2 linked regions of the Fibrella aestuarina BUZ 2 genome follow. The main gene of each other region encodes a partner of the protein of the gene in region 2 in a complex. Links are inferred from orthologs where the notes say so. Each region holds a gene or a part of one and is shown on either strand. Other genes may lie near its edges.

Region 1 (5,325 bases), 5.7 Mb from region 2 along the record:
CTAGCACCTCGCTCATCATCCCGCGCAAGGCCCTGTCGTTGCTGAAAGCGTCGTTGCCGGAAGGGGCCGACGTAAAGGTGGAACTGAGCCAGGCTAACGCGTCTTTTTCGTTTGGCCCGACCCAACTGATCTGCCGCCTGATCGACGAGCGTTTCCCCGATTACGAAAACGCCATTCCGACCAACAACACGAACGTGCTGACGATCGGCCGCGCCGATCTGCTGAACTCGCTGAAGCGGATTATGATCTACGCCAACCGGACGACGCATCAGATTCGGCTGTCGATGAAGGCCAACAGCCTCACGATCTCGGCAGAAGATCTGGACTATTCAAACGAGGCCAATGAAAAACTGCTTTGTGAATACGACGGCGATGAAATGGAAATTGGCTTCAACGCCAAACTGTTGTCGGAGATGCTGAGCAACCTGAGCGCCAAAATGATTTCGCTGGAAATGTCGGCACCGAACCGCGCCGGCCTGATCATCCCCGCTGACAAGGAAGAGGACGAAGAGATTCTGATGCTGGTCATGCCCGTCATGCTGAATACCTACGCATAAGCGAGTTCGCAACGATTAACTAAAAAACCCCGGCTATCGAAAGAGAGCCGGGGCTTTGTGTTTGACAAGTGTTGGCGAGGCGCAGAAACCCCGGAGCCACAGTCTTCAGCCAACTCGGCGTGACAAGAGTGGGGAAGACTCGATAAGCTTCGAGGTGACGCTTCGCCAGACAAGAAAGGAAAGGGTTCAGGAATAGGAAACTGTACGTCTACAAAGATACGGAATAGGATAATGGAAAGAAATAATTGAGTGGAATGACTTATTTGTTAAGTTTATTAAGCGTGTAGCAAATGGTCGTATTCAGCAACTTCTTTCCGGTTTCGGTCTGTAATCGGCCCATCGACAATTCATAGATAAAGCCTTCCTGGAGGTCAGTTATGTCGATCGACACGGTGCGGCGATCGGGCGACAGTCGCACTGCCTGAACCGGCACCGTCGCTTTGTTGATCTGCGGCGAGCCATAATCGCGGTGGTATTTGTACTGATAGCGTTGGAAAGTGTAATTGGCCAGCTCACGGGCTTCGGCCTCGCGTACCGGGAGCGTAAAGTTCAGTTCAAAACCGGTAGCGGTCAGGTGCATGGCGGCAATATCGAGAAACTGCCCGCCTTTAAAACGAACTCGTTGGATACCCTGAGCCCCGGTCCAGCCATGATCGGTTTGACCCAGGTAGAGGCTGCCATCGGGGCCGAAAGCAAGCCGATGGTTGCCTATTCGCTGTCCCCCTTTAGCCAGAAACGGAATACAGGCCCCCTGCGTTTGGCCACCAATCTCTTCCAGCAGCACGCGCAGCAGATGCGGGTAGTCCATTTCCCCAACAAACGTTTGGCCCGCAAACGGCCCGAACTTGCCCCCTGTATTGTCGACAACCGGCTGCGTAGGTGAGTGGGCCATTAGGCTGTGCGGAAACGCAACGGCCTCGTGGGTGCGCAGGCTGTCTAGGGTAGAAACAGGCAAGGTAAGCGGGTCGATTTTAGGGAAATCGCCCTTCCAGACCAGGCTGGTTACGTGCCCGTGAAAAGCACCCGGTTTTACCACATGCAATTTGCTGGTGCCGAGCCAATCGCCTTGATTATCGGTGACTAGAAACCGACCCTGTGCATCGAAGCCCAGTCCGTCCGGCGAGCGGAAGCCCAGCGCATAAGGAATCGTTTGGCCCGTTGGGGTAATCTGCATCACCCAGCCCCGATACGGCACGCAGGCATACATGCGGCCGGGCCTACCCAGCGGGTTAAACGCCCCGCGCAGTTGCTGCCGGATGCCCGCCCCGTTGGAAGCAGTGTTCAGGCCGATGTACAGATTGCCTTTGGCGTCACGTATCGGCCCAAAGGCAAACTCGTGGTAATTGCCCGACATGCCGAATTGATCGGAAACCGTCTCGTAGCGGTCGGCAACCCCGTCGCCATTGGTGTCGATGAGGCGAGTCAGTTCGGGGCGCTGCATCACCAGCAATTCCCGGTTGCTGATGGCCATCACCCCCAGCGGATCGTGGAGCCCTTCGGCAAACACGCGCCACTGTTTGGTCTTGGGCGAATACAGCATCACTTCGCCCCGGTGAAAACAGGCAGCCAGCCGACCATCGGGCAGAAAGGCCAGCCCACCCGTTTCGGCAGACAGACCCACTGGCGTCGGTATCGTCTCGACCTCGTAATAGTCGGTAATGGTGTCGGCGGGGGCCGTGAGCAACGTACCCAGCAGCAGCAACGTGTTCAGCATAAGTTAAGGCAGTTGGGCGGTGGGTAAAACGACACTCGACACCGTGACCGAGCGAACGGTAGGCGGAATGATCAGCCAACCTCGCTCGATGCGCCCCGCCGACGCTTTGTACTGATTGGCCGTGTCGCCTAGCCGAAACCGCAACGCCTGACGGGTTGGACCAATCGTGAACCGGCGCACCAACCCACGCTGTCCGGCTTGCGGTTTGGTCAGTTCGCGGATCGTCACGCCATTGGCCGTGTAAGTAAATTCGGGATATCGATCAAGCAACGTGTAACCGCCGAAACGTACCTGTGCCGGTTTGCCATCAACGTACCAGGGTGTCTGCGTGGTCGAGTCGCGGAAGAACAGATCGCCAACGAGCTTCGTCAGACGCTGCCCTTTGCCGTCCCACTGCTCGGTGTTATCGACGAAACCACCCGCCCAGGCATACCGCAACTGGCAGGTCGTAGCGTCCCAACAATAGGACTGCTGCGGACCGCCACTCAGACCGGGAAGCCCCACGGCAATGGCGGCGGGGCTGGCATCGGGCATGAACGTGCGGTAAACGGCAGGCAGGCGTAGTGCGTAGGGATGCACGGCCGGCGGCCCAGCGGCATGGGCATGGCCCGTATGGGCAGTTGTTTGAGGCAAGTTAGGGTCGCGCTCGATAGGGGGGAGCCGCCGGGGTGCGTTGGTGACGTACAGCATGCCGTACATAATGGAGCCGTGGCCGGGGTACGTGCAGACATACGAGAAATCACCTTCGTCGGGTAGTGTCAGCGATAGCGTGTCGCTGTCGCCGGGTGAGAGCAGCCGCGTGTGCGCCAGTACGTCGGAGAGGGTTGGGACAAACTGACGGGCGGGGCCGGTTTCGCCCATGCCCAGCGCAAACTCCACCACACGGGCGCGGCTATTGGGCTTCGTGACCACCAGGTTATGTGCCATATCGTCGTCGTTCTCGACAATCAGCGTTAGGCGGGTATTCGGGCGCAGCACCAGCCGTTTTTCGCTGAACTGCAAACCGGCCATCGTTTTAATCAAAATCGTGGTGTCGCGCGCCGACTGTGCAGCGGCCAGTCGACCAACCGCCAGTAGTAGTGCTAACCAAAGGAATCGTAGACGCATCGGGTAATGAATAAGCTACTAGTAGAAGCAGAAAAGAAGTCAGGTTTAACCAAACCGGCGGCTGTGTCGGTATGGCTGGGTACGTTGGCCGATGGCCTATATCGCTTTGCCTACCAACTGTTCAACCGCCCGGGTTGGCAACAGGTCGCCCGCCTGCACCTGCTGTTCCAATTGCTGCACCTGCTCGCGTAGTCCCGGTTGTCCAAAAAACTGGCGTTCGATCCGCTGGCGGAGCAACGTTCGGAACCAATCGAGCGCCTGCCGCTGCCGGTGACAGGTACGTTCCGATACGCCATCGCGTTGAGTCGCGGTCATACGTACCTGATGCTGTTCGATGGTGGCCCAGAGGTCGGCGATACCCGCGTTGGTCAGCGCTGAACAGGTTAGCACGGGCGGCTGCCAACCGGTTGGTGTGGGTGGAAACAGATGGAGCGCGTTTTCGTATTCTACGCGGGCACGGCGGGCGGCCGCGGCATTATCCCCATCAGCTTTAGTAATGGCCAGCGCATCGGCCAGTTCCATGATGCCCCGCTTCATACCCTGCAATTCATCGCCGGCACCCGCCAGCATCAGCAGCAGAAAAAAATCGACCATGCCGTGCACCAGCGTTTCTGATTGCCCGACGCCTACCGTTTCGACGAGGATGGTGTCGAAACCGGCGGCTTCGCAGAGGAGCATGGTCTCGCGGGTGCGGTGGGCCACGCCGCCCAGCGAATCGCCAGCGGGCGAGGGGCGGATGTAAGCCTGCGGGTTTACCGAGAGCGTTTCCATGCGTGTTTTGTCGCCCAGAATACTCCCGCCCGACCGTTGGCTCGTAGGGTCGACGGCCAGCACCGCCAATCGCTTACCAATGCCAGTCAGGTACGTTCCGAAGGCTTCGATGAACGTGCTCTTGCCCACGCCCGGTACACCCGTGATACCCACCCGAATGGTATCCGTTGGGGCAAAGGCCAATACCCCTTCCAGGACTGCCTGCGCCAACGCCTGATCGTCGGGGCGATGGCTCTCTACGAGCGTTATGGCCCGGCTCAGGACCAGTCGGTCACCGGCCCGGATACCATCGATATAAAAAGAGGCGGGTTGACGAGGGCGCATGAGCAGTCAATGAACAATGGACAATGCGGTCCGCCGCTGCGGTACGATGAACAACAATGAATTGCGCCTTCCTTGTTCATCGTGCCGCAGCGGCGGACCGCATTGTCCATTGTTCACTTTAGATCGTCGGGCGTGGTGATCTTGATATTTTCGTAGGAACCCTCGATCAGCGTGATCGGGTAGTTGGCAAATTCCAGCACACTGGCGCAGTCGGTAAAATGAGGTTGTTCGGCCACAGCGAAAGCCTGCCGGAACCAGTCGAGCCGGAAGGTCTGGGGCGTTTGAATCAGCCGTACCCGCGCCCGATCGACAGCGGTGTTACGGCCGTCGGCGTCGACAAGGCGTACCGAATCTTTGGCCGGCACGCAGGTCACGGCGCTGCCCCGGTGCGAGGCCGTGGCAAAGCTTTCGGCGATAATGGCGGGCGAGACATAGGGGCGCACGCCGTCGTGTACGGCTACCAGCCCCGCTTTGTCCGCCTCGATAGGAATGCTGGCCAGTCCGTTTCGTACCGACTGGAAGCGCGACGCACCACCGATGACCGTCGTGACGTTGGCCGGGCGAAACCGGCGTTCGGCGCAGAGTGTCTCCCAGATGGGCAGGTCGCGTTCGGGCAGCACGAGCCGGATCGGCATGGTGTCGGAATAAGCCAGAAACTGCTCGATGGTGTGTTGCAGGATGGGCTTACCACGCAACGGCAAAAACTGCTTGGCGATGTCGCTTTTCATGCGGCTGCCACTACCACCCGCCACGATAATGGCGTAGAACTGATCGGTACGTGTCAACGGTGTAAGTCAGGAAAGTCGGTAAGAAAGGAAGTGCTAAGGCTGAAAAGTCGGTAAGAACGGAAGT
Region 2 (7,904 bases):
TTGGCGTGGTCAGCTGCGACGGCATGCACCAGTTTTTTCAGCGGCAAACGGACCTGGATCTGCGAGTGGGGGAGGGTGATGTATTTAAACTGACCCGCAAAGTCGCCCCAATAGGCACCACCGCAAGCTTCGCCCACAAACGTACCCCGGCCTGCGTCGAGCGTTTTAGCCAGCACTGAAGCCGCCGCCGAAAACGACGACCCGTTCATCAGCAGGTACAGATTACCCCGGAACGCCAGCTTTCCCGCTGGCCGAAACCGCTTCCGGGCCACCCGGTTGGCAAACCAGCCCCGGCCGTCATCTTTGTAATTCATGCTGAAATTCAGCACCGACAGCGGATTCCAGCGCGTAACAATTTCGGCGCGGGCCGCCCGTTTCATGTGTTCGCCCTCCATTACCGTAAACGGTTCGGGCAGCCAATATTGCAGCAGCCGCGCTGAGTTGAGTACCGCTCCCCCGCCGTTGTTCTGCAAATCGACGACCAAATTCTTGACCCCGGCAGCCTGAATCTGTTGAAATGCTTTTTTGAGGCGCCGTTTGAATTGCCATTGGAACGGATCGAAGCCGCGCGGGTTCATAAACGACGACACACGCAACACGGCGGTGCCGCTGAGCGAGTCGACTAGCCGGACGCTGAGGTTAGGCTGGCGCAGGTCGGGCTGTTGCTCAAAGTCGCGGCGGTAGCGCTGAGCCAGCAGATTCCGAAACCGTTCCGACGTAGGGCAGGCCAGTCGGGTTTGGCGCGTGAGCGTGTCGTTGGGCAGTCGGTAACGTACCTGCACCGTGTCGACGGAGCCGTACCAGGCGGCGTAATAATCGGCAAACTGGGTGAGGCTCCACTGCTCGCGGCCACTTTGGTTATCGCCGTCGGAGCCCGAGCGGTCGCCATCCATCAGTACCTTGTGAATGATGGCCACCGATTTGCCCTGGATCGACAGCAGTTCGGTGCCGCGCCGCAACGTGGTATCTTCCGAGGCGTTGTGGCTGATGTAGTACCGGCCATCGACCTGCCGAATGTAGAACGGCACATAGTGGGTGGTGCGGTTGAGGTAGCCGTTGCGGTGGTTGAGGTTCGTGTGCCCGTCTTTAAGGCTGCTTACGTAGGGAGCTACGTACCTGAACAGCGACAGGTAGTCGATGGGCGCATCGAGGTGATTGTACAGTGAGTCGAAAAGTTGCTCCATGCGGGCCTCGGGCGTGTAGTAACCGATGCCGGGATGATAGGTTTTCAACTGCCGCCGCAGGTACAGCATGTCTTCATGCGCCTGATCGGGGGTAAAGGTTTGGGCTACCGACGAAGCCACGCAGCAGGTGGCGAAAATTAGTATCAGTAACCCCAGACGAGCCAGAGGCCGCCGGGTGATCTGAAATAAGAATCGCATGGTTAGGTTAAAACAAGAGGAAGCCCGTAGGCTAATTATTTTACGGTCCTCTAAACTAATCGAAAACAGAATAAAATACAAAGCATACCGAAATAATCGGCTTTATATACGGTGTGTGGCAGGTATAGCCGAAGATTGTAGTAAGAATAGTCCTATAATCGATGTAGGTATAGGTAATTAACGCTATCGTTAAAAAAACAAATTGCTCAGAATCTCACTCAAAAATAAATCCACCAAAAGCGTGGTTTTGGCCCGATTTGAAGCGTCGGAGCTGGTACTTTGATGTAGCTCAGGCAATGCAGTACAGTCTTCATCAGTGGTCGCCGCGGCTTGACTAGTTTGACCAGATCTATGTCGGGCGCCAGATACCATTCCCAGCGGCCGCCTTCGCCGGTGCGGCCAATGCTCCAGGTTTCGGCCTCAAGGCCAGCGCCAATTGATAGCTGTAGCCAGTCAGGCCACACCCGCTCGAATCGGTGGCCGCCCAGGTGCTCGGGTGAAAACGAAAACCAATAAGTCTGATTGATGTAATCGTCGATGCTGAACGCCTGCGTTTTGATACCCCGATGATCGAAATACTTGTCGGTGCGCTGCCAGTAGCTCGCCTTCCACTGACTGTCGCGCAAAAACGCCGACTGTTGTTGCGCCATCGGCCATAATCCGCCCAGTGTACCTGCCGTTACGTCGGCCCAGCTAAAACCATAGCGCGGTGAGAACCCGTCTTTGAACTCGATGCTTAGCTGCACAAACGCCGCTGCCCCGGCCGCATACCAGGCGGCGCGCTTCGGGGCCATACCCGCCCAGCTAAAACCCGCGTAGTAGGCGTCGGCGGTGAACACGCCTCCCAATAGGTGCCCCAGCTTATCGACGTTACTGGCGTACCGAAAGTCGCGCCCGTTGTCGAAGTGAAAGCGAGTGTAGCCCTCGCGCCACCATTTGTTTTCCAGGTATACGTAGGTGGCTCCCAACGCGAGTACGGTGGTGCCGCCCAGTAGCTGACGGCGTTTCCGTTGGGTAACAGCGGTCGAATCCGTAGCGAGGTACGTTGCCTGCCCGCTCCCTGTCGAGTCGGTAGGAATTGGCGGGTAAAGCGCATCTTGTGCCCAACTGGTCAGTGGTATAAGGAGTTGGCCGAGCAGCAGGTACGTTCTAAAGCGGTGGGTAACCATAAGCCGTGCGTAAAAACCACTAAAGGTAGCGGTTAAATCAACCAAATGGGGTCAGGCGGTGCGTAAGGCCGGGTACGTTCCGACAGGATGGAGCGGCATCACGAATGTGCGCCGAAAGCCGTTATTTTGGGTTAGCTTATCGGCGGGTCTGCCCGCCCGTTTTTCCTGATCAGCCCTACTGCCATGCGCCCTGACTTCACCAACCTACCGTCTTTCCCCGTTTCATCGCCTATCCCGGCCAGCGCGCCGCCCTTCACCACGGCGGAAGGCATTCGGCTGAAGCCCCGCTTCACGCAGGCTGATGCCCCGTCGGAACTGGCAGGCTGGCAGGCGGGGATACCGCCGTATCTGCGCGGTCCCTACGCCAGCATGTATGTGCGCCAACCCTGGACTATCCGGCAATACGCGGGTTTCAGCACTGCCGAAGCGTCGAATGCGTTCTATCGGCGTAACCTGGCGGCGGGGCAGAAAGGGTTGTCGGTTGCGTTTGACCTGGCCACGCACCGGGGCTACGATTCGGACCATCCGCGCGTGGTGGGCGACGTGGGCAAGGCGGGCGTTGCCATCGATTCGGTCGAGGACATGAAAATCCTGTTCGACCAGATTCCGCTCGATCAGATGTCGGTGTCGATGACCATGAACGGGGCGGTGTTGCCCATTATGGCGTTTTACATCGTAGCGGCCGAAGAGCAGGGCGTTTCGCCCGAGAAACTGTCGGGCACGATCCAGAACGACATTCTGAAGGAGTTCATGGTGCGGAACACCTATATCTACCCGCCCACGCCGTCGATGCGGATTATCGGCGATATTTTTGCGTACACGAGCCGCCACATGCCGAAGTTCAACAGCATCAGCATCAGCGGTTACCACATGCACGAGGCGGGCGCACCGGCCCATCTGGAGCTTGCCTACACGCTGGCCGATGGCCTTGAATACATCCGCACGGGGCTGGCGGCAGGCATGAGCATTGATCAGTTTGCGCCACGCCTGTCGTTTTTCTGGGGTATTGGCGTGAACCACTTCATGGAGATCGCCAAAATGCGGGCCGGCCGGGTGTTGTGGGCATCACTCGTGCAGGGGTTCGGCCCCCAAAATGCCAAGTCGCTGGCGTTGCGCACTCACTGCCAGACGTCGGGTTACAGCCTCACCGAGCAGGACCCGTTCAACAACGTAGCCCGCACAACCATCGAGGCGCTGGCGGCGGTGTTGGGTGGCACCCAAAGCCTGCACACCAATTCGCTGGATGAAGCCATCGCCTTGCCCACCGATTTTTCGGCGCGTATCGCCCGCAACACGCAGCTCTACCTCCAACACGAAACCGACGTCACCCGCGCCGTTGACCCCTGGGGTGGCTCATATTATGTCGAATACCTCACGAAGGAACTGATCGACAAAGCCAGCGCTCTGATTGACGAAGTAGAACAACTGGGCGGCATGACGAAAGCGATCGACACGGGCCTGCCCAAACTGCGCATCGAAGAAGCCGCCGCCCGCAAGCAGGCCCGTATTGACAGTGGCCGCGACGTGATCGTGGGTGTCAATAAATACCGCGCCCAGACCGAGACAAACATTGAACTGCTCGAGGTTGACAACCAAGCCGTACGCACCAGTCAGATCGAGCGCCTGCGCCAGGTACGTGCCACCCGCGATCAGGCCAAGGTGCAAGCCGCGCTAGCCGCACTGACGGCGGCGGCTAGTACCTCACCCCCCGGCCCCCTCTCCTTAAAAGAAGGAGAGGGGGGGATCTCTGGTAGTGTGGAAGCGGCGTTCGTTCCTTCTGACTTCTCCCCCTCTCCTTCTTTTAAGGAGAGGGGGCCGGGGGGTGAGGTAAACCTCCTCGCCTTGGCTATCGAAGCGGCGCGCCACCGGGCTACGCTGGGCGAAATTTCGGATGCGCTCGAAGCGGTGTTCGGGCGGCACAAGGCAACCATTCGGGCCGTATCGGGTGTGTATCAGGCAGAGGTATCCGACGATGAGAACTTTCGGCTGGCGCGTGAAATGGCCAACCGCTTTGCCGAGGAGGAAGGACGCCGCCCCCGGATGCTGGTGGCCAAAATGGGACAGGATGGCCACGACCGGGGTGCCAAAATCATCGCGACCAGCTTCGCCGATCTGGGCTTCGACGTGGATATGGGGCCGCTGTTTCAGACACCAGCCGAAGTAGCCCGGCAAGCTGCCGAAAACGATGTGCACGTCGTTGGGGTGTCGAGTCTGGCGGCAGGCCATAAAACGCTGGTGCCGCAGCTCATTGACGAACTCCGCGCGATTGGCCGCGACGACATTCTGGTGATTGCCGGGGGCGTTATTCCGGCGGCCGATTACCAGTACCTCTACGACGCGGGCGTGAAAGGCGTCTTTGGCCCCGGCACCGTTATTTCCATCGCTGCCCAGAAGATCCTAAGCGAACTGATGGAAGCAGGTGTGTCGGACTGAGGACGGGGCGAAGCGGGGCGGGTGTTACTGGCGTAAACGCCGTACCTTTGTGGTATGAAACTGAATTTCGCCGACCTCATTCTGTATGAGGACGATGACTATATCCTCATCAACAAGCCGCCGCACGTAGCCTCGCTCGACGAACGCACGACCGATAAGGCGGGCGTCAGCATTCTGCGGCTGGCTAAAGCGTACAGCGACGACGCCCAACTGGCGCACCGGCTCGACAAGGAGACCTCAGGTACGTTGGCGATTGCCAAACACCCGGAGGCCTACCGGCATCTGGCCATGCAGTTTGAACACCGCGAAGTGGCCAAGCGCTACCATGCCATCACCAATGGCGTCCATAATTTCGAAGATATTTCGGTCTACCTGCCCATCGCCCCGAGCCGCGATGGTACCCACGTGAAGATTGACCGGGAAAAGGGCAAGGTCGCCGAAACCATCTTCAACACGCTGCGGGCCTACCGGATCAATACGCTGGTGGAATGCATGCCCATCACGGGCCGGATGCACCAGATTCGCGTGCACCTGATGTGCCTGAAAGCACCTATCGTGCAAGACACCACCTATGGAGGTAAACCCGTTTTTCTGTCGCAGATCAAGCGCGATTTCAATCTGAAACAGGAGACCGAAGAGCAGCCGCTGATTCAGCGGGTGGCCCTGCACGCCCATTCGCTTACCTTTACCAAACTAAACGGCGACGAACTGACGGTCGAATCGCCCTATCCGAAGGACTTTGCCGCTTTGGTAAAACAACTTGAAAAAAATAGTTAATCAGTGATGAGGAGTAAATGATGAACGATACGCTTAGGTGTCAACTACCTTATCGCTCACCACTTACCCCTCCTCATTTTATTGCTCATCACGTTTCATCTCATGTTCATTCATTCTGTTTACTTCTGGCTGGCCCGCCCCGAATCCGACGAGGACCGGGCCGCTCTGAAAGCGGGCCTCGAGTCATTGCGGGGCGTGGAGGCCATTCAGGCCGCACAAATTGGAACGGCAGCGGCAACCCGTCGGCCCGTTATCGACCACAGCTATGACTTTGCGTTGCTGCTGACCTTCGCCGATGAAGCGACGCACGACATCTACCAGGAACACCCGATCCATCTGGCGTTTGTGGATAGCTGCAAACACCTCTGGAACCGCGTTCAGATTTACGACGTAGAGGTGAAATAAATTAAGTCCACCGTCCAATGGTCACTGTATGCCCGTTGAACGGTGGAATATTTCTATGACTTCACACGATACCGTAGCGGCGTATTATGCCGCGTTTAACCGGAAAGACTGGTCGGCTATGCTGGCGCTGCTGAGCGACGACGTTCGGCATGACAGCAATCAGGGCTCGTCGCGTACCGGTAAAGACCTCTTTACGCAGTTTCTTCAGCATATGGACGACTGCTACGACGAAACCCTTACTGACCTGGTGATTCTGACGAGTCCGGCGGCGCCTTCGCGCGTAGCCTGTGAGTTTGTCGTCAACGGGGTGTATAAGAAAACCGATGGTGATCTGCCCGAAGCCCACGGCCAGACCTACCAACTGCCTGCCGGTTCGTTTCTCGACGTGACCGATGGCAAGATTACCCGCGTTACCACGTATTACAACCTCCCCCTTTGGGAATCGCTGGTGGCTTAAAACGGATGAATAATGGATACTGTAGAATGGCTCCGCTAGCCTGACAACGCTTCGTTAGCGACGCCCGTCATTCTACACTATCCATTATTCATTCTCCTTTCCCCATGGCTGATCTGACCTTTCGGCGTTATACGGGTGCCGGTTTTCGGGCGGTGTTCGAGCCGTTGGCGCGGCTGCGGATCACGGTCTTTCGTGACTTTCCGTACCTCTACGAAGGCTCGATTGCGTACGAAACAACGTACCTGGAAACCTACGCCCGCTCAGCGCGTTCGCTGCTGTTTGCCGTTTTCGATGGTGATGAGCTGGTGGGGGCTACTACCTGCCTGCCGCTGCTCGACGAAACGCCCGAGGTGCAGGCACCTTTTCGGAAAGCCCACTACGCCCTTGACCAGGTCTTTTATTTCGGGGAAAGCATTTTGCTGCCTCGCTACCGGGGTATGGGTTTAGGGCATCGTTTTTTCGATGAACGAGAGGCGCACGCGGCCAGCTTCGGCACGTACCCAACCACGTGCTTCTGTGCCGTACAACGCCCCGCCGACCATCCGCTCCGCCCGGCGGGTTACAAGCCACTCGATGCGTTCTGGCTTAGCCGGGGTTACCATCGGGAAGACCGCCTCCAAAGCACCTTTAGCTGGCCCGATATTGGCGAAACCACCGATACGGACAAGCAGATGGTTTATTGGGTACGGACGATGCCGCGACCCTAAGCCGGTAGGTAGAGCTTGAAGGTTGACCCCAGACCAGGCTTGCTTTCGGCCGTGAGTTCACCCCGATGGTTGTTAGCAACTTTGCGACATATAGCCAGCCCAACGCCGCTGCCGGGATAATTCCGGCGGCCGTGTAGTCGTTGAAAGACCTGAAAAATACGGTCGAGGTACTTCTCGTCGAACCCAATGCCATTGTCGGTCACGCTGATCTCGTGGAAGACCTGATCGGGTACTGGGCTGGGCGGAATCGTATGCTGCACCGAAGCGGGTAACTCGGCCATCGACACGCGGCGGGCGGTAAGCTGAATATGCGGCGGAACGTCGGTACGATGGAATTTCAAGGCGTTACTCAGCAAATTCTGGAATAGCTGCCGAAGCTGTACTTTATCGCCCTGTACCACGGGTAAGTCGGTGCATTCGATCTTGGCTCCCCATTCCGACACGGCTACCGAGAGGTCATCGAGCACATCGGTCAGCAGCGCATCGAGCGGGACGGGCCTAAACGGTACCTGCTGCGTCGTCAGCCGCGAATAATCGAGCAAATCTTTGATCAGCAGCGTCATGCGGGCGGCGG

What was found. Proteins that work in one complex are often made in the same cells at the same time.
Region 1: the proteins of scpA (region 2) and meaB are in contact, whole or in part, in a crystal structure (PDB 8DPB), measured with the Methylorubrum extorquens proteins. The link is inferred for Fibrella aestuarina BUZ 2 from one-to-one orthologs. Residues at the interface, in SOR27001.1 of Methylorubrum extorquens: Glu577, Glu578, Asn579, Asp580, Gly581, Arg582, Arg583, Arg585, His596, Ala604, Ser605, Ala608, Asp609, Gly611, Phe612, Asp613, Val614, Asp615, Ile616, Gly617, Pro618, Leu619, Glu625, Arg628, Gln629, Val631, Glu632, Asn633, Asp634, Glu661; in SOR26638.1 of Methylorubrum extorquens: Arg20, Ala21, Ala24, Arg25, Thr28, Ser32, Arg33, Arg34, His37, Thr98, Gly99, Gly100, Ser101, Ile102, Leu103, Lys106, Thr107, Ala110, Ala113, Ile114, Asp115, Arg116, Ala118, Phe119, Ile120, Arg121, Pro122, Pro124.

The regions. Positions count from the first base shown.
Region 1 is NC_020054.1:6,540,487-6,545,811, reverse strand. The notes cover bases 2,475-5,325. They hold meaB (methylmalonyl Co-A mutase-associated GTPase MeaB), read right to left. Parts: upstream 4,474-5,325; coding sequence 3,475-4,473; downstream 2,475-3,474. Other genes in these bases: FAES_RS27085 (2-C-methyl-D-erythritol 4-phosphate cytidylyltransferase), read right to left, coding at 4,587-5,258; FAES_RS27095 (plastocyanin/azurin family copper-binding protein), read right to left, coding at 2,475-3,378. Outside these bases: dnaN (DNA polymerase III subunit beta), read left to right, coding at 1-557; FAES_RS27100 (DUF7133 domain-containing protein), read right to left, coding at 817-2,271; more of FAES_RS27095, read right to left, coding at 2,275-2,474. UniProt on the Escherichia coli protein: Binds and hydrolyzes GTP. Likely functions as a G-protein chaperone that assists AdoCbl cofactor delivery to the methylmalonyl-CoA mutase (MCM) ScpA and reactivation of the enzyme during catalysis.
Region 2 is NC_020054.1:835,929-843,832, forward strand. The notes cover bases 2,405-5,359. They hold scpA (methylmalonyl-CoA mutase), read left to right. Parts: upstream 2,405-2,734; coding sequence 2,735-4,984; downstream 4,985-5,359. Other genes in these bases: FAES_RS03305 (DUF2279 domain-containing protein), read right to left, coding at 2,405-2,551; FAES_RS03315 (RluA family pseudouridine synthase), read left to right, coding at 5,039-5,359. Outside these bases: FAES_RS03300 (S41 family peptidase), read right to left, coding at 1-1,382; more of FAES_RS03305, read right to left, coding at 1,601-2,404; more of FAES_RS03315, read left to right, coding at 5,360-5,761; FAES_RS03320 (Dabb family protein), read left to right, coding at 5,864-6,166; FAES_RS03325 (ketosteroid isomerase-related protein), read left to right, coding at 6,222-6,623; FAES_RS03330 (GNAT family N-acetyltransferase), read left to right, coding at 6,728-7,330; FAES_RS03335 (sensor histidine kinase), read right to left, coding at 7,327-7,904. UniProt on the Escherichia coli protein: Catalyzes the interconversion of succinyl-CoA and methylmalonyl-CoA. Could be part of a pathway that converts succinate to propionate.